4 regions of the Pseudoalteromonas sp. H103 genome follow, and region 4 is predicted to be linked to each of the others. Evidence: predicted binding sites of a transcription regulator. Region 4 holds the regulator's gene; each other region holds the start of a gene.
What was found. The regulator sigma-54, encoded in region 4, starts transcription at its own class of promoters, with help from an activator protein. The targets are predictions, from matches to a motif close to GTTGGCACGNNNNTNGNNT.
Positions count from the first base shown of each region.

Region 1: ATS74_RS14300 (DUF2726 domain-containing protein) is a predicted target of sigma-54. The motif match lies at 969-987, and genes of this name have one in related genera.
Region 2: ATS74_RS19760 (DUF1328 domain-containing protein) is a predicted target of sigma-54. The motif match lies at 899-917, and genes of this name have one in related genera.
Region 3: ATS74_RS05300 (TorF family putative porin) is a predicted target of sigma-54. The motif match lies at 695-713, and genes of this name have one in related genera.

Region 1 is NZ_LOFG01000016.1:463,137-465,341, forward strand. Features, by position in the region: gene mtnN (5'-methylthioadenosine/S-adenosylhomocysteine nucleosidase) at 1-212, opposite strand, end outside; gene ATS74_RS14300 (DUF2726 domain-containing protein) at 333-929, opposite strand; gene folE2 (GTP cyclohydrolase FolE2) at 1,046-1,966, opposite strand; gene arcB (aerobic respiration two-component sensor histidine kinase ArcB) at 2,199-2,205, shown strand, end outside.
Region 2 is NZ_LOFG01000016.1:452,469-454,673, reverse strand. Features, by position in the region: gene oadA (sodium-extruding oxaloacetate decarboxylase subunit alpha) at 1-171, opposite strand, end outside; gene ATS74_RS14260 (OadG family protein) at 183-428, opposite strand; gene ATS74_RS19760 (DUF1328 domain-containing protein) at 957-1,130, shown strand; gene ATS74_RS14255 (hypothetical protein) at 1,187-1,378, shown strand; gene ATS74_RS14250 (YcxB family protein) at 1,509-1,976, shown strand; gene csrA (carbon storage regulator CsrA) at 2,027-2,205, opposite strand, start outside.
Region 3 is NZ_LOFG01000005.1:12,675-14,879, forward strand. Features, by position in the region: gene ATS74_RS05295 (hypothetical protein) at 1-534, shown strand, start outside; gene ATS74_RS05300 (TorF family putative porin) at 814-1,500, shown strand; gene ATS74_RS05305 (ABC transporter permease/M1 family aminopeptidase) at 1,888-2,205, opposite strand, start outside.
Region 4 is NZ_LOFG01000001.1:71,660-73,864, forward strand. Features, by position in the region: gene ATS74_RS00380 (PTS sugar transporter subunit IIA) at 1-194, opposite strand, end outside; gene hpf (ribosome hibernation promoting factor) at 199-486, opposite strand; gene ATS74_RS00390 (RNA polymerase factor sigma-54) at 513-2,012, opposite strand; gene lptB (LPS export ABC transporter ATP-binding protein) at 2,082-2,205, opposite strand, start outside.

The DNA of each region.
Region 1 (2,205 bases), on a different contig from region 4:
ACACAATCAGGTTCAAAGTTATCAATCAGTAACGTGGTAGCAATAGTTGAAGCAACTTTACCAATACCAGATTGAACAAGTGTTACTGTGTTTCCAGCTAACTCGCCAGTATAAAAAGTGAAACCTGCTTTAGTTAAAATTTGTGGGTTTTGCATTGCTTCACGTAAAATTTTAACTTCTGGCTCCATAGCGCCAATAATACCAACATTCATAGTGTTAAATTCCTGAGTTTGAATAACTTGATTATACGTGAAGTTAGCTATAAAAAACAAAAAAGCGAGCTTGTTTATGAGCTCGCTTTAAATACTTTTAGGAGAGTATTTAATTCTATTTTATATTTCGGCTAAGGCGGTTGTTTGCGCTTTAGCTTGAGAAGGCGATAACACAGCAGGTTTGTGTACGCGGTTGCGAACTGGGCGCTGGGTTTGCGCAGCTGCAGGTTTTCCTAGTTTAAACATTATTGCATCGCGAACTTCTGAAGGGCGGTAGCCCGATTTAACCTTCATACGAATATGTGGAATGCCAGCCGATTCTAAAGCGCCATTTACAAACCAATCGCGTTGGGCTTTGTGGCCATCTTTATTGGCGTTGTTAACTAAGTCAACAGCGGCAACAATGGTCAACTTTTCTTTGTCGATTAATACAAAGTCGAGTTGTTTATTTTTAGCTTTTGCTAAAGCAGCACGTTTAGATTTTGCCGAAAGGCCTTGCTTACAATCAATCACGTCGATTAATTTAACACGGCTGACTATTTTATATTGATCGCCAACTGCACGTTCTAACAGGTTTAAAAATGCGCCTTCAACCTGCGTAAACACAGTTTGTTTACGGGTAAAAGGATACGGGTTACCGCCATCATCATTAAATTTTGACGCAACAATTGAGGCCCCAACCACTAATACTAAAATTGATAATAAAGCGAATTCCATACGGTAACTCCATAACAACAAATTGACACTGCTCAACTAAAGCAATTTACGTGCCTAAAAACTTTGTGTTATGAGTTAATTACCGTATGAATTTATAAACTATCATTTCAAGGAAGTTAAGCTTTATAGCCGCCGCTAACACCTTTAACCGCAATAGCCACAGCGTCGTGTGCATGCAGTGATTCGTAATGATTTATTTGCAGCCAATAATCACTAAAGTTATCGTTTTCAAGAACAGCTTTAATTTTACGAGCAGCATCTTCACAAAACATTAAGTTTTGACCATTAAGGCGGGCAAATTCTTGCTCATCTTCGCGTTTTACTGCCGCTTGAACCGGTGTTTTAAGTTCAGCTTCTAAGGTATTAATTAAATTAACAACGTCAAATTCATCGCATGAGCTATCAAGTTTAACTTTTACATTGGCAATTGAGCGCTGTGAGTGGGGCGTAGCTACAATACCTTGCGTGGTGCCTAGCCATTCGTGCACATCTTTTTGACTTAGCGTCTCTTGGTTAAACTTTTCATTAAAGGCATTTTGAATAAGCTGCCTTGCAAGTGCTGCAGAGCACGGGCAGGTAGATGAGTAAGTTACATCTACGGTTAACTCGTAGCTAATAACGTTATTTTCAATGGTGCTGGTAAGCGTTATAGGGTAGCTTTTCCAACCGGCTTTGCCGCTTAATAGTGATTTACGACGTAGCGGTAATTCAAACTTAAACTCTATTTGCGCTTTATCACTTAAGCCTTCATGGCTTGTTATAAATGTATCGAGTGCCTGTGCAATAGTTTGCGGGTTAACTTGTTGCTCGGTAGAAAGTAGGTCGAGCGCTAAAAATAAGCGCGACATATGGATGCCTTTAGCATCTTCTTTATGCAAGTTAACAAATGCACGCGCTTTTGCATTAACGGTAACGGGTGCTAAATCTTTTGATTCAAAAATAAATGGCAGTTCTATTTCGCCCATACCAACCCAGTCTAACTTACCTGTTTGTAAGGCGGGAGCCGTATCAGCTATATCGGGCATGTTGGTTTGCATGTACGCTACTCGTTATTGGTCATAATAAAGCGCTGCATTTTACACTAAATAATTTATTGCTGAAATGATGAGTTTAAGAAGTGGGCGAATTCAAACATGAAAATTTTCTGTTTTTATCGCACAACATGAGTAGAGATAACATAAAAATGCTAAAATCTGGCAAAATAGCATGTTTATACATACACATTGCCTTCTTTATATTTAAGCATACAGCTAAGAGATAAAATTACGTATGACTG
Region 2 (2,205 bases), on a different contig from region 4:
ATAACGAATACATGAATCAAATGTTGCGCCGCCCCATGATTCAATCGACCAATAACCTGCATCATCTAACTTGCTTGCAATAGGAAGCATGTCGTCTAAACGCATACGTGTTGCTAATAAAGACTGGTGAGCGTCGCGTAATACTAATTCTGTTAACTTTAATTTAGCCATGTGTGTGCCCCTTAGTTATTATTTGATTTGTACTGAGCAATGGCAGCACTAATAGCAGCGATGTGCTCACTAGGCACACCTTGAGATTTAAAAGACGGTGATTTAACTGGTGTTGTCACTTCTGGTTCGCTAAAACGCGCAATCAAGTTAGACATAAGAACAACCGCACCAATTAATATCGACAAAAATACAAACACCCCAACCATACCGGTTAGCATTAAGCTACCTGCAGTTGTAAGTAGAGCACCTATATCCATTACTCTCCCCCTTAAAACCCACATCGAAATAAAAAATCGATTTATTTAAATAATTATTCACTGGATGATAACAAAACTAATAGCTTTGTCTACACCTTGTAAATTGGTAAAACCAATTAAAATAAAAATAACATATCACCCCCTTGGTTAACATAGCTAAAACAGCCATAAACACTACTACGTATAGATGATAAAAATAACGGTTATAGGCAAAGGTTATATCCATAACTTTAACAATCCATAAATACCATTAAAAATAGCGCGTTACAGGTATAGTAACGTTAAAGCCAATTGATAAAATGTAAATTGGTCTTACCAAAAAACGTTAAACTTAGCTATCTATATATCTTGTTTACTAAAATTACATAGGTGTGAATAAGTTACATAACAAAGCGTAAAAATTACTAAGCCAATAGTTACCTATAATTATCAAAAAACAATTAAGCAATTGATAAATAACAATAAAATAAACTGGCATGTAACTGGCATTAGTTATTTCGAACGATTTGATAAACCAAGGAGAAGACAATGTTACGCTGGACAATCACATTTTTAGTTATTGCTTTAATCGCTGCAGTGTTAGGTTTTGGTGGCATAGCAGGTGCCGCAGCTGGTATAGCAAAAATTATATTTTTTATCTTTTTAGTACTTTTAGTGATTTCATTAGTTTCAGGTGCGCTACGTGGTAAATCACCCAGGTAGATAAGGCATACGACTAACAAACACTAAATTAATTAATACTTACAAGGAATTACACTATGAACTCTACAACTTTAAAAGCAGCACTAATCGCAGTATTTGCAGGTTTTTTCATGATGGGTTGTGAAGACAACCACGCAGAAGAAGCTGGTGAGCGTATTGATGAAGCAGTAACTGACGTGCAAAACTCTGTTGAAGATGCATGTGAAAATGTAAAAGAAGGCGTTAACGCAGAAGAAACTAACTGTTAATTCTTCGCCTTTAGAAAAAAGCGGCTTACGAGCCGTTTTTTTGTGCCTGCAATAAAATCCTCACTTTAAAGCTGCTCATTTAGGGGCTTACTGTTAAAATGTCAAAAAATACGCTTTAAGTAAATACAATATGGCATTCACAACTACCTACACGCTTGATAAACCTTATTTTTACGAGTGCTTTGACGAGTCGCTTCCTTATAGTAAACGCGCCAAACCCAAGTATTTTTTACTAGTACTACTTATTGCACTTGGTTTATTTGGGATTTATGGATTGGACGATCATTACCTAGGTACATTTATGATCATGTTAGCCGTGCTGGAATGCGTAGCATTTTACTACCGCCGACCTTGGTGGGTTACTAGGCAAATGTTTAGCAGAGCATCAGGCTCCGAGGTTACGCTCACTTTTGATGATGAAGGGATTAAATCCTCTAATCATTACAAAAGCTACCAACTAGCATGGCAAGATATAACTGAGGTAGTAAATACACCAAACGGTTTGTTAATTAAAAATAAAAGCGGTATGCAATACATCTCAAAACAAATACTAAGCCCAGAAACACTCGATTTTATAAACAAAAAAGCCACTCAGTGAGTGGCTTTTTAACTAGCTGAGTAAATTACTCAACTACGTATACGTGTTGATTAAGCATTGCCCGGATTAGGGTTCGACTTCTCAGCTTGTATGCGCATGTAAATCTCTTCACGGTGCACAGATACGTCTTTAGGTGCATTAACACCAATTCGAACTTGATTTCCTTTAACACCTAGAACGGTAACTGTTACTTCGTCACCAATCATTAGGGTTTCACCTACTCTACGAG
Region 3 (2,205 bases), on a different contig from region 4:
AGTGCATTTAATGCCACTGATGAAAAGCCAACATTAGCGCCAGCTACTCGCTTGTTAGCTATGCGTCGCCCTGATGTATTTACCCCAATTAGTAATAGCCGACTTGATGCCCTATGTGGCGCACTTGGTATTACTAAATTAAATAATCGTGATTTTGAGCGCTACTGGCAAGATATTGTGCAAAGCATACACGCTATGTCGTGGTTTAAAATGGCGAGTGGTTCAAATGAATTAGAAACACAACTTGTGGGTATTAAAGCACTACTACCCTGCTTTTTTTACTACGCAGATAAAAGCACAGCCGATAGCTCTAACTACATAAAGTTACTGAGCAAGCCTAAGCGAAGCACATCAACTACTGGAAAGACGCAGCGTAGAGGCAAAGAATCTGCAGAGATTTTAGTAGATCGCGCCCTTGCCGCCGATGATATCCCTGAACATATTCGCACTAAGCGTGATTCAATTATTAGCGAAGTACAAAAAGGTCGCGGTGTAAACGAAACAATTAGCCTTATGCGCACTATATTTGGCTAAAAACTTCTAACCTAACTGTATTTATCTGGTGCAGTTAGGTTAATTTATGCACCAGCAGTGTGCGCAACACTTCCTTCCTCATAATACTACGCTTTAATAGAAAACCTTCAAGCATCTGTTTTATATAAATAAAAAACCATTTTAAAGATAATTTAATTGAGCTGGCACATACAGTGCAAATATACCGTTAGTTAAACAATAAAAAGCCGCCAGCCAAAAGGGTTGCGAATACATAATAAAAACCTTGGCGAGCAAAAAATCATATAACGGGAAATGGACATGTTAAAACTAAAAAAAACCATCGCTATTAGCGCAATAGCATTAATGGGTGCAACATCTTTAACGTCAACAGCTGTACATGCTGAAGTAACAGCAAACGCTGCGGCAACATCTAACTATTTATGGCGTGGACAAGAGCAAACTGGTGGAGATGCTGCTGTTTCTGGTGGTATTGATTACGCAAATGAGTCTGGCTTTTATGCTGGTACTTGGGTATCAAATGCTTCATGGGCCGACGAAATGACTTATGAGCTAGACCTATACGCTGGCTTTGGTGGCGATATTAATGAAACAGTTAGCTACGATGTAGGTTACATTTACTACGCATACCCAGATGCAGCGTCTGAAGCAGATGCTGATTTCTCTGAAATTTACGGTAGCATTAGTGTAGAAGGTTTTACCTTTGGCGCAGCAATACTTGCTACTTCAGCGGCTGATGGTGATGGTACTGACTTTGGTGATTCACTTTACTTAACTGCTGATTACGGTTTTGCTGTTGGCAGCAATGGTACAGAAATGGCTCTTCACTTAGGTCATTACTCTGGTGACTTTATTGGCGACGATAATATTATTGATTACGGCGTATCAATTTCAAAAGATGGCTTTACCTTTGGTGTATCTGATACCGACATGGACGAATCAGATGTTAAAGTTTACGTAGCATACGCAGTAGACTTTACGCTATAAAAAAGAATGTGTTACTTGCTGCAACACGAAGGGCCTTTTGGCCCTTTTCTCGTTTTAGGATAGCCTAAATACCCATAACGCCCTCTAAGGTTAGCAACTAATACGCTCAACTATACGTCTTGTTTAATCAATCACTATCTCCCTGCTGTTAAATCACTTACCTGTTATACCAACTCGCTTAATTGACTAATCTGTTTTGGGTAAGAGAAACGTGCCTAAACTAGACAAAAATTCGCTATTTAGTTGTTCTAAACCAGAGGTTTTAACGCAGCAAGCTGCCACGTTTAGCCCTGAAGTAATTAAGTATTATTGAGGGTTAGTGTTATACACATTAGGTAAAACAAAAAAGGCCGCACTAAATGCGGCCTTTAAGTTAGTAGCTAACCATTAAAACTTAGCTAGGTTGTTTTTACTGTCTTTATCTACAAGCTTAATGTACGGGTCTACCCCTGCGTACACTGGCTTTTCTTTTACTTTTAGCTCAATAGTATTAGTACCAGAGACTATTTGATGCTTTTGCGAGTAAATAACAAAGTCTTCAGCGAGTAGGTTTTCAGGGTCATCGCTAAATAATGCAATATCAATTAGCTCATCGAGTGGCTGCTCGGTTTCTTCACCTTGTCCATCGGCATGCTGCTTAGTTGCTTCAACGCTCAGTGTTACTGTATAAAAACCTTCGCTATCAACATCATCTGTAACCGACAC
Region 4 (2,205 bases):
ATTGCAATACCACGGCCTATGCCTGTGCTACCAAGCTTCTCTCTATTCATTAGAGCACACAAAATATCTTGCTGAGAAAGATAAGGAAGCTTTTCATGAGCGAGTTCGCTAATAAACTCTAAAATTCTTTTTTTGCTATTAAAAAGGACCGCAGCTTTGCTGCAGTCCTGGCATATAAGTGAGCTTAATTTCATCATATTAATGTCGAGCAAGCTTCTCTTTGTGTTTAATAACTTGACGATCGAGCTTGTCAATCAACGAGTCTATGGCAGCATACATGTCTTGATGTTCGGTAGATGCAAATAACTCTGCACCACTTACATGGATTGTAGCTTCAGCTTTTTGGTTAAGTTTTTCTACATCGAGAATGACATGAACATTGTTTATATGATCAGAATGCCTTTCTAGCTTTGCAAATTTATTATTTACGTAGTCTCTTAATGAATCAGTAACATCTACATGACGACCAGTTAAGTTTAGTTGCATAAGCGTTTTCCTCTTTGTTTTGCGTCTTATATCAAACTCTTTCGTTGATTAGACGGTGGAATAGCCAGAGATTCGCGGTATTTTGCGATTGTGCGTCTAGCTACTTTAATTCCTTGCTCAGCCAATATATCCGCAATTTTACTATCACTCAATGGTTTTGCTGAGTTTTCTGCGGCAATCAGTTTTTTAATCAAAGCACGTATTGCTGTAGATGAACACTCACCACCATTTTCGGTGCTTACGTGGCTTGAGAAAAAGTATTTAAGCTCAAATATACCACGTGGCGTGTGCATATACTTTTGAGTAGTTACACGCGAAATAGTCGACTCGTGCATTTCTACCATTTCAGCAACATCGTTTAAAACCATAGGTTTCATGGCTTCTGGACCGTGTTCAAAAAAGCCCTGTTGTTGCTTAACAATACAATTAGTTACTTTTAGTAGTGTGTCGTTTCTACTCTCTAGGCTCTTTATAAACCATTTAGCTTCTTGTAAATGAGAGCGAATAAATTGACTGTCACCACTAGATTTAACTGTTCGTGACATAGCTGCATATTGGCTATTAACACGTATCTTAGGCATGCTATCTGGGTTTAGCTCAACTACCCAACGGCCTTTTATTTTTTTAACTGATACATCGGGGATCACATACTCTGATTCTTCCCTTACAATAGTATCTGCTGGCTTAGGGTTTAGAGTGTGAATTAACGTCATTACTTCTTTAAGCTCGTCTTCTTTGAGCTTAGTTTTCTTCATTAATGTACGATAGTCGCGAGCCGCTAATAGGTCAATATGATCGGTTAAAATCATCTTTGTTTCATTGATAAAAGGCGTATCTTTATCAAACTGATTTAGCTGAATACACAAACACTCTTGTAAGCTACGAGCTGCTATACCCACCGGATCAAACAACTGAATACGTTTTAAAACGGCTTCTATTTCATCAAGTTCAACTTCGCCTTCGTCGTCGTTCTCTTGATTAAAGCTTTCTAAAATATCTTCACAGCTTAGCGTTAATATACCTGAGTCATCGACTGCTTCAACAATCGCTATTGCAATTGCTTCATCAGTAGGGCTAAACGGCGTGAGCTGTAATTGCCACATTAGGTATTCGTGAAGAGTTTCGGTTGAAGCACCTTGATAAATAGACTCATCTTCTGGCATAGGGCCTGATGATGAAGCAGGAGCTGCGCTCATGTACTCATCCCAGCTTACATCCATAGCCATTTCGTCACTTACGGTGTCTTTAGTAAGTGCTTCACCACTGTCTTGCTCGTACTCGCTTGGTTTTTCGTCGGCATTAGCACTTACGGTTAATTCATCGTTATCTGCTTTTTGCTCGTTTTTGCCAGCTGATTCTTCCGTGTAATCTTGTTCATCTACTTCTAGAAGCGGATTGCTATCAAGCGCTTCTTGTATTTCTTGCTGGAGATCCAATGTACTGAGTTGCAACAAACGAATTGCTTGTTGCAGTTGTGGAGTCATTGTAAGTTGCTGGCCCATGCGCAGCTGTAATGATTGCCTCATGTATCTCTAACAATCCTTTTATGTTGTTATAATTAATACTAGCAGATGCTTAAAGACATGGCGTAAATGTTACAGCCTAAATTGCTCGCCTAAATAAACATCGCGTACCGTTTTGTCATTTAATACGTGCTCTGGTGTACCAGAAGCGATTAACTCTCCATGAGAAACAATGTAGGCTTTTTCACAAACATCA